Regions from separate parts of the Rhizobium sp. N621 genome, predicted to be linked through region 1. Evidence: riboswitches for the same ligand, from Rfam matches in the RefSeq annotation. Region 1 holds a riboswitch; the other holds the start of a gene.
What was found. A riboswitch is a leader RNA that binds a small molecule or an ion and turns the genes downstream of it on or off. The one in region 1 is predicted to bind cobalamin.

Region 1 (5,127 bases):
ATGACCGGCGTCAATGTCGCATCGGCGAAATAGGGAGCGCAATAAGCAAAGAGCTTGCCGAGCAGGGCGCCCATGAACAGCGAGGCGAAAAACAGCCCGCCCCTGAAACCGGAGCCGATCGAGATCGCCGAGGCAAGGGATTTCAGGAGGAAGAGACCGATCAGCGCCGGGATCGCCACGTCGCGGGACAGGTTGAGATGCAGCGCGCCGTGGCCGGCCGAAAGAACCTGGGGGGAGATCATGGCGAGAAGCCCGACGATGATGCCGCCGAGCGCCGGGCGAAAGGGCGGGGCGATCGAGCTTTTGCGCGCCACCTCCTCGATGAAGGCTACGCCCTGCATGAGGAGAATGCCAACGCCGGCGCAGAAGACGCCGAGCAGCAGCGCCGGGATATAATCGGCCGGCACGACCGAGCCGAAGCTGCCGATATCGATGGTGAAATCGCCCTCGACAAGCAACCTTGCGATGAGGGTTGAAACGAGGGCGGAGACGACGACCGGGGTCAACGACACGATGGTATAGGTGCCGATGATCAGCTCGAAGGCGTAGAAGGCGCCCGTCAGCGGCGCGTTGAAGGCGGCGGCGATGGCGCCGGCCGCGCCGCAACCGACGAGGATGCGCAGGTCCGAGCGGCGTAGCTGCAGCTTCAGGCCGAATTTGGAGGCGATGCCGGCGGCGAGCTGGGTATAGCCGGCCTCCAGGCCGACGGAGGCGCCGAAGCCGTTGGAGATCAGGTTCTGTACGGCAACGATGATGCTATCGGTCAGGGAGAGGCGGCCGCCATGCAGTGCGTTCGCCTCGATCGGGTCGACCATTGGTTTCTTGCGCCGTTTGGCGAGGACCAGGAGCAGTAGGCCGAGCAGGGCGCCACCGATGACGGGGGCGGTGAGCAGCAGCATCTTGTCCTCGATGGCAGACGCGCTCAGCCTGTCGCTGTCGGCGATGCCGAAAACAAGCTGGTGCAGTTGGTTGGAGACATAGCTCATGCCGGTCACGGCAAGGCCCGAAGCGATGCCGACGATGGCGCCTGTCAGCGACAGGCCAACTTCGCTGCGGCGCGTCAGCGCACGCAGCCGCCCCGGATCGAAGAAAACACGCAGCGTGCGCAGGCGGCGCCGATCCAATTTCATAAGCATGGCTAGACAACTAGGCGAGGAGAGGCCGGGTCAAGGGCGGAGGTGCGGTTGCCTTGCAACGCAATTGCGGCGAAAAGCCGACCGGCGGGTCAAATATTTATGACGTAAGCATCTGATAAAAGACGATATTTCCGGTAGAGTCAGTGGTGTTGGCTGGCCTTTCGCGCAACGTTGCGGGAAGGTGTTTGCGAAGGTCGGTTGACTTCACCCGCCGGCTTGCCTAACCATCCGAGGAATAACGGATGGTTCCGGATCGGCATTTCGCTTTCCGGATGAAAAGGGAATGTGACGGGGCGGACCCACATCGGGCGCCTTCATCACAGCCGACCCCGCGACTGTAGAGCGGTCAGGGTCTTCCATCCGGCATCGAACCCTTTCGGCTGGCGGGCTGCAATCGTGCAGGCGGGTGGGATGGGCGACATGCCGGAAAAGCCACTGGAAATGCATGGTGATCAACCGGGGTCGGACGCCTCTATCTCTACGAATCGTCCACCTTTTCATCGAGGCAGCCGGGAAGGCGAGGCAGATCCGCTGGCACGATCAGGGGCGACCGGGCTTCCGGTTCGCCCCGATCGCCGCCGATAACCGCGAGCCAGGAGACCTGCCTTCCGTGCCGGGCGAAAAGCCCAACCCTGGGCAAGAGACCCGCTGCCAGCACGGAGGTTGTTTTGGCTGAACGAACGAATTCAGTGCCGCCTGCGGTGGTGCGATACAGTGGCGGCGGTGCGGTGATTTCGGCCGCTTATGTCGAGTATGCGGGTGTCACAGCCTCGACGGCTAACGGCCACATCTTCTCTCCGAAGGCCGCTTCAGTATGACCACCACCCTCATCCTCGGCGGCGCGCGCTCCGGCAAATCCCGTTTTGCCGAAAATCTCGTTATGGCAAGCGGCCTCGAGCGCCACTACCTCGCCACCGGCCGTGCCTGGGACGAGGAGATGCGGACGCGTATTGCCCAGCACAAGGCCGATCGCGGCCCCTCCTGGACGACGCATGAGGAGCCCCTCGATCTCGTCGAGAAGCTTACCGCCATCGACGGCGAGAGGCGCATTGTGCTGATCGACTGCCTGACGCTCTGGGTGACCAATCTGATAATGGAGGAGCGAGATATCCCAGCGGAGTTTACGGCGCTCGCCGATTTCCTGCCTAGCGCCAGGGCGCGGATCGTCGTTGTTTCCAACGAGGTTGGCCTTGGCATCGTGCCTGACAATCGAATGGCGCGCGATTTTCGCGACCATGCCGGACGGCTGCACCAAATAATCGCGGCGAAGGCCGACGAAGTCTATTTCATCGCGGCCGGTCTGCCGTTGAAAATGAAGGGTTGAAGTTCCATGAACCAGCAGAAAATCCCCGCAACCGTCATCACCGGCTTCCTCGGCGCCGGCAAGACGACGATGATCCGCAACCTGCTCACCAATGCCGGCGGCAAAAAGATTGCGCTTATCATCAACGAGTTCGGCGATCTCGGTGTCGATGGCGAGGTGCTGAAGGGCTGCGGCGCGGAGAATTGCAGCGAGGACGATATCATCGAACTCACCAATGGCTGCATCTGCTGCACCGTCGCCGACGATTTCATCCCAACGATGACGAAGCTTCTGGAGCGCGAACAGCGGCCCGACCATATCGTCATCGAAACCTCCGGCCTCGCCCTGCCGCAGCCGCTGGTCGCCGCCTTCAACTGGCCTGATATCCGCACCCAGGTGACCGTCGACGGCGTCATTACGGTGGTCGACAGCGCGGCCGTTGCCGCCGGTCGTTTCGCCGACGACCATGATGCGGTCGAGGCGGCGCGTAGCGAAGACGACTCGCTCGATCATGAGAGCCCGATTGAGGAGCTGTTCGAAGACCAGCTCACATGCGCCGATCTCATCGTGCTCAACAAGACCGACCTGATCGATGGCGATGGCCTGGGCCGCGTGAAGAGCGAAGTTGCCTCCCGCGTCGCCCGCAAGCCGGTCATGATCGAGGCCATGAATGGCGAGGTGCCGGCCGGCGTGTTGCTCGGCCTCGGCATCGGCACGGAAGACGATATCGCCAACCGCAAGTCCCATCACGAGCTGGAGCACGAGGAAGGGACGCCGCACGACCACGACGAATTCGACAGCTTCGTTGTCGAACTCGGCGCCGTTTCCGATCCGACAGGCTTTGTCGAGAAGCTGAAGGACATCATCGCTGAGCATGACGTGCTGCGCCTCAAGGGCTTCATCGACGTTTCGAACAAGCCAATGCGCCTGCAGTTGCAGGCCGTCGGCAGCCGCATTGACCAGTATTTCGACCGCGCCTGGGCAGCGGGCGAGGCGCGCCGCACGCGCCTTGTCGTCATCGGCTTGCACGAAATGAACCAGGACGCGGTGCGCAAAGCGATCGAAGCGCTCATTCAGGGATAATCGATGCATCTGCTTCTGGCCCAGCAGGGAACGATCAGCGACGGCGAGGAGGCGATCGACCTCGGCCAGTCGCCGGGCGATATCCTGTTCCTGTCGGCTGCCGACACCGAGCTTGCCGCGATCGCGGCCGCCTATCGCGAGTGTGAGGGGATGTCGCATTCGCTGAGGCTCGCGAACCTGATGAGCCTCAAGCATCCGATGTCGGTCGATACCTATGTCGAGCGAACGGCCCGGCACGCCAAGCTGATCGTTGTGCGGGCGCTGGGTGGGGCGAGCTACTTCCACTATGCGCTGGAGGCGTTGCATGCGGCGGCAACCCGCAACGGTGCGCTGATCGCGGTGTTGCCTGGCGATGCCAAGCCGGATGCCGGGCTGGTTCCTTTCTCCAATGTTGACCTCGACGATCTCAACGCGCTCTGGGCCTATCTGATCGAAGGCGGCGACGCCAATGCGCGGGATTTTCTCACTTATGCATCGGCGATGCTGTCAGGGGCGGAGAAGCCGGCGCCGGCCGCGCCTTTGATGAAGGCTGGCATCTGGTGGCCGGGGCGGGGGCTGGTTGGAACTGAGGAGTGGAAGAGGCTGGTTTCTGGCACTTCTGCGGAAGCACCCCCCTCTGTCCTGCCGGACACCTCCCCCACAGGGGGGGAGATCGGCAAGGAGCGAGACCGTCGCCCTACATCAGTTGTTTGGAGAAGCCCTGTCGGCGACTCGATCTCCCCCCTTGTGGGGGAGATGCCCGGCAGGGCAGAGGGGGGTACCGCACGCGCGGACGAAGATAAGGGCGAACATTCGACGGAAAAGGTGGATACCGAACTTACGATCCGCTCTATCGTCGCCATCGCGTTCTACCGCGCCCTCGTCCAAAGTGGAGAAACCCGACCCATCGAAGCCCTGATCGAGGCGTTGCAAGCGCAGGGCCTGCACCCGCTGCCGGTCTTCGCCTACAGCCTCAAAGACCCCGTCTCCAAAGGAATCCTCGAATCCATCTTCGCCCACCTCAAGCCCCATGTCGTCATCAACACCACAGGCTTTGCCGTCTCCGCCCCTGGTGCCGATCGCGAGCCGACCGTGCTTGAGGTCAATGACGCCATCGTGCTGCAGGCAATCCTGTCGGCCTCGTCGCGGGACGCCTGGGAGGCTTCGTCTCAAGGTCTGTCGGCGCGCGACCTCGGCATGAATGTGGCGCTGCCCGAAGTCGACGGGCGCGTATTGGCGCGGGCGGTGTCCTTCAAGACGGCGGCGCGTTACGACACGGCTGTCGAGGCGAACATCGTCGCCAGCCTGCCCGATGCCGGTCGAGTGCGCTACACGGCGGAGCTCGCCGCCAACTGGGCGCGGCTGCGCGGGACGCCCGCCAATAGGAGGCGCATCGCCCTCGTTATGGCGAATTATCCGAACCGCGACGGCCGGCTCGGCAACGGCGTCGGGCTCGACACGCCGGCCGGCAGCATCGAGGTGCTTCGGTCGATGGCGGGTGCGAATTATCCGGTCGCCGATGTTCCGGCCGACGGCGACGCGCTGATCCGCCATCTGATGGAGGGGCCGACCAATTCCGGGCATGACGACCGGGTCATCCGCGAGGCTCTTTCGCTCAGTCGCTAC
Region 2 (5,127 bases), 1.4 Mb from region 1:
TTCCTGCTCGGTGTATTTGTCGAAATAGTCGCCGCAGGCATATTTCGAATTTTCGAAGCCCTTGAAGCTTGTGCCGCGTTCGACCGCCAGCAGGTTCGAGGCGCGGATCGCGTGATAGGTCACCGTATAGAAATAGATGTTGGTGAAATCGACGCCTTCCTCCGAACCGTAGAAGATGCGCTCGCGGGCGAGATAGCCGTGCAGGTTCATCTGGCCGAGCCCGATCGCATGGCTCTCGTCATTGCCCTTCTCGATCGACGGCACCGAGGCAATATGGCTCATGTCGGAAACGGCCGTCAGCGCCCGGATCGAGGTCTCGATCGTCTTGCCGAAATCGGCGGAATCCATGGCTGCGGCAATGTTCAGCGAGCCAAGATTGCAGGAAATATCCTTGCCGAGATGCTTGTAGGAGAGGTCGTCATTGTATTCGCTTGCCTCGCTGACCTGCAGGATCTCGGAGCAGAGATTGCTCATCGAAATGCGCCCGGCAATCGGGTTCGCCCGGTTCACCGTGTCCTCGAACATGATGTAGGGATAACCACTCTCGAACTGAATTTCGGCGAGCACCTGGAAGAATTCGCGCGCCTTGATCTTCTTCTTCGAGATGCGAGCATCCGCCACCATCTCCCGGTACTTTTCCGTCACCGAAATCTCCGTGAAAGGCACGCCGTAGACGCGCTCCACGTCGTAAGGCGAGAACAGATACATATCCTCATTGTTTCTCGCGAGTTCGAAGGTGATGTCGGGCACGACGACACCGAGCGACAGCGTCTTGATGCGGATCTTCTCGTCGGCATTTTCGCGCTTGGTGTCGAGGAAGCGCATAATGTCGGGGTGATGAGCGTTGAGATAAACGGCGCCGGCTCCCTGACGGGCACCGAGCTGGTTGGCATAAGAGAAACTGTCTTCGAGCAGCTTCATCACCGGAATGATACCCGACGACTGGTTCTCGATCTGCTTGATCGGCGCGCCGGCCTCACGGATATTTGTCAGCGACAGCGCCACGCCGCCGCCGCGCTTCGACAATTGCAGCGCCGAATTGATCGACCGGCCGATCGATTCCATATTGTCCTCGACCCGCAGCAGGAAACAGGAAACCAGTTCGCCGCGCTGCTTCTTGCCGGCATTGAGAAAGGTCGGCGTCGCCGGCTGGAAACGGCCGGAAATGATCTCGTCGACCATGTCGCGGGCAAGGGCCTCGTCGCCCCGCGCCAAGGTCAGCGCCACCATGCAGATGCGGTCCTCATAGCGCTCGAGATAACGCTTTCCGTCGAAGGTCTTCAGCGTGTAGCTGGTATAATATTTGAAAGCGCCGAGGAAAGTGGGAAAACGGAATTTCCTGGCATAGGCCCGATCGAAAAGGTCGCGGACGAAATTGAAGGAATATTGGTCGAGCACCTCCTGCTCGTAATAGCCCTCAGTGACGAGGTAATCGAGCTTTTCTCGAAGATTGTGAAAAAACACGGTGTTCTGGTTCACATGCTGCAGGAAATATTGCCTGGCCGCCATGCGATCCTTGTCGAGTTGGATCTTGCCGTCATCGTCATAGAGGTTCAGCATCGCGTTCAGCGCGTGATAATCGAGCGTTTCAGCCGCCTTCAGCGGTTTTGCGCCCGCATCCCGCGTCAGATTTGTTCCCGTGTCCAAAATCGTCCCATCCCGTCTTTGACATTGGCGACATCCTCGGCCGTTCCCAGAAGCTCGAACCTGTAGAGATACGGCACCTGGCACTTCTTCGAGATGACATCGCCGGCTAGCCCGTAGGTCTCGCCGAAATTGCTGTTGCCCGCGGCAATCACGCCGCGGATGTTGGAGCGGTTTTCCGCATCGTTGAGGAAGCGGATCACCGGCTTGGGCACGGCTCCCTTTACGATCCCGGGGCCGCCGTCGCCGCAATAGGTAGGCAAGATCAGCACATAAGGTTCCCGGATATGGATGTCCTCAGCGCCAAGGGGAATGCGCGCCGCGCGCAGCCCCAGCTTCTCGACGAAACGATGGGTATTTCCGGATCGGCTGGAATAATAGACGATCAGCCCCATCGCTTTTCTCAGCTCAGGAAAGCGCGCTGATCATGTCGGGTCGGAAACCCGCCCAATGCTGGCTGCCGGCAACCACGACCGGAACCTGCATGTAGCCCATGCCGCGCACACGTTCGAGCGCTGCGGCATCCTGGGAAATATCGACGATTTCATAGTCCACGCCCAGGCGGTCGAGGGCGCGGTAGGTGGCGGTGCATTGGACGCAGGCCGGCTTGCTGTAAACGGTAACGCTCATCATGTTCCTCGTGATGTCAATGGATTCAGGACGCAGGGCTGGATCGGGCGCCGTACGGCGTCCGGGACAATGCTTGACAATGATGTGGCAAGGTTGGCGCTTTAAACGCCTGATATCATCCCTCGCAGGATGTGCGCGGGCGACGGCCTTGATGTTCTCGACATGACTTCAAACCCCGAAGTGCTCATGCGGACGTTCGGGGCAGCGCAACAGACGCGGATTCATTCCGCCTTCGTAGACGCGACCTTCCGGACACCCCGCCCGTGGACGTTTCGTTCGAGGCAGGTCTCCTGGCTCACGGGTCGAAGCACTCTGCCCCAGCCTTCCCAAGGCATCATGCCTCAGTGACCTGAAATCGGGCAGTTGCTCGCCGCTTACAGTTGCGGGGGCAGCTCCGGCATCGCCGCGCCATGATGGCGCCACGCACCGTATTCCCGTCTTAGCCCTCAATCCTCACGAATCGAGGGAACCTCGAACACTAGATATAGTACGCGAATCCAAATTCACGTCAACGGATGGTTTGTGCATTGCGTTACGGCAGGTTTGAAATCGCTGTATTCCTGTGAAAAACAGGGATAACGAAAGCTTAACGAAAACAGGCTGTGGAGAAGGCCTCGACGTGAACCGGCCGACAAGCTGGCTCCTAGGCTGCTGACAAAGCACTGCAACCCGCGACGTCATCCTCGGCCTTGTGCCGAGGATCTGCGCACGTCCAATTAAGCATCTGAAAATTAAACCGTTTTCCTGCCTGATAGTTGCGGTGGTTAGATGCTCGGCACAAGGCGGAACATGATGGAGGAGACTTTGTCAGCAAACTGAGAGCCGGCAGATGGCCGGCTCCGCTATTTTCGATTCCCCGGGTAGGCCGGAATCGGCAGTCTTCCCGCCGCCAGTCGGGTTCATACCTTTATCCGAAGCAATCGCAGCGCATTGATCGTCACCACCACGGTGGCGCCGGTATCGGCGAGGATCGCCGGCCAGAGCCCGGTAATGCCGGCGATCGTGGTCACCAGAAAGAAAGCCTTCAGCCCGAGCGCGATGGTGATATTCTGCAAGATATTGCGCATCGTGCGCTTGGAAAGCGCGATCATCCGCGCCACGTCGCCGACGCGTCCGTGCAGCACGGCGGCATCGGCCGTCTCCAGAGCCACATCCGTGCCGCCACCCATGGCGATGCCGATGTCGGCGGCGGCGAGCGCCGGCGCGTCGTTGATGCCGTCGCCGACCTTGGCGACGACGAAACCTTCGCGCTTCAATTCACCGACGACCCGCTGCTTTTCCTCGGGCATCATCTCGCCGCGCCAGTCGATGCCGAGCATGCCGGCGACGGCGGCCGCCGTCCGCTTGTTGTCGCCCGTCAGCATCATCGCCTTGACACCGGCCGCCTTGAGCGCCGAGAGCCCCACTTCGGCATCCTCGCGCGGCTCGTCGCGCATGGCGATCAGGCCGGCCGCAGCGCCATTGACGAGCAGCACCGATACGCTCTTGCCGTCATCATTGAGCCCTGCAATACGCGCCTCCTGTTCCGCGTTGAGCGCCCCACGCTCGCGTGCGGCAGGCGGCGACAAGAGATCCACTGTCTCGCCGCCGACTTTGCCGGTGACACCCTTGCCCGGCAGCGCTTCCAGTTCGAAGGCGGGCGGCACGGGCACGCCGTCCGCTTTGGCGCGGTGGAGAATCGCCAGTGCCAGCGGATGGCTGGAGCCCTGCTCGAGCACAGCCGCGCGCGACAGGAGCTGCGCCTCGCTCAATCCGAAGGAAAGGATGTCGGTGACCCGAGGCTTGCCTTCCGTCAGCGTGCCCGTCTTGTCGAAGGCGACCATCGTCACCTTGCCGAGCGTCTCCAGGACCGCGCCGCCCTTCATCAGCAATCCGCGCCGTGCGGCCGCCGACAGCGAAGCGGCGATCGCCGCCGGCGTCGAGATGACAAGGGCGCAGGGGCAGCCAATCAGCAGGATGGCAAGGCCTTTGTAGATCCATTCACTCCACGCGCCGCCGAAAAACAGCGGCGGAATGACCGCGACCAGTGCGGCGACGACGACGACACCTGGCGTGTAGTAGCGCGAAAACCGATCGATGAACCGCTCCGTCGGCGCCTTCGATTCCTGCGCTTCTTCCACCAGCTTGACGACGCGAGCAATGGTATTGTCGGCAGCGGCTGCCGTGACGCGAACCCTGAGCACCGCATCGCCATTGACCGTACCGGCATAGACGACGGCATCGACGCCCTTACGCACCGGCGTGCTCTCGCCCGTCACCGGAGCCTCGTCGATCGCGCTCTCGCCTGATACGATGACGCCGTCGGCAGAGATGCGGTCGCCGGGACGAACCATGATGACCGCGCCGACGGCAAGACTTTCCGCCGGCACCTCGCGCATCTGCCCATTGTCTTCGAGCAGCGCGGTCTTCGGCACCAGGGCCGTCAGCGACTGGATGCTTTCACGCGCCCTGCCCGCCGCCACGCCTTCGAGCAGCTCGCCGACGAGGAACAGGAATACGACCGTTGCCGCTTCCTCGCCCGCATTGATAACGACGGCGCCGACGGCGGCGATCGTCATCAGCATCTCGATCGAAAACGGCGTGCCTGACAAAGCCGCCATGACGGCTCGCCGCGCAATCGGCAGCAGACCGACCAGTATCGCGACCAAGAAGGCATAGGACGCGATCGCCGGCACCAGATGGCCGACGGCATAGGCGACAACGAGTGCCGCACCCGAAAAAATGGTCAGGCGGCCTTTCCTGCTCCGCCACCAAGGACCGGTCATCAGCGCATGGTCGTGCCCATGCAGGCCTTCGATTTCCTTCTCGTCATGGGCATGGTCGTGATCATGCCCGGCACGGTCGTGATCTCCA

Region 2: it holds a riboswitch for cobalamin, as region 1 does, so the genes downstream of both, nrdH (glutaredoxin-like protein NrdH) here and cobU (bifunctional adenosylcobinamide kinase/adenosylcobinamide-phosphate guanylyltransferase) in region 1, are expected to answer to the same signal.

The regions. Positions count from the first base shown of each region.
Region 1 is NZ_CP013495.1:2,613,663-2,618,789, reverse strand. Features, by position in the region: gene AMK00_RS12745 (chloride channel protein) at 1-1,136, opposite strand, end outside; cobalamin riboswitch at 1,363-1,511, shown strand; gene cobU (bifunctional adenosylcobinamide kinase/adenosylcobinamide-phosphate guanylyltransferase) at 1,951-2,460, shown strand; gene cobW (cobalamin biosynthesis protein CobW) at 2,467-3,522, shown strand; gene cobN (cobaltochelatase subunit CobN) at 3,526-5,127, shown strand, end outside.
Region 2 is NZ_CP013495.1:3,996,679-4,001,805, forward strand. Features, by position in the region: gene nrdE (class 1b ribonucleoside-diphosphate reductase subunit alpha) at 1-1,647, opposite strand, end outside; gene nrdI (class Ib ribonucleoside-diphosphate reductase assembly flavoprotein NrdI) at 1,626-2,039, opposite strand; gene nrdH (glutaredoxin-like protein NrdH) at 2,053-2,274, opposite strand; cobalamin riboswitch at 2,538-2,763, opposite strand; gene AMK00_RS19200 (heavy metal translocating P-type ATPase) at 3,174-5,127, opposite strand, start outside.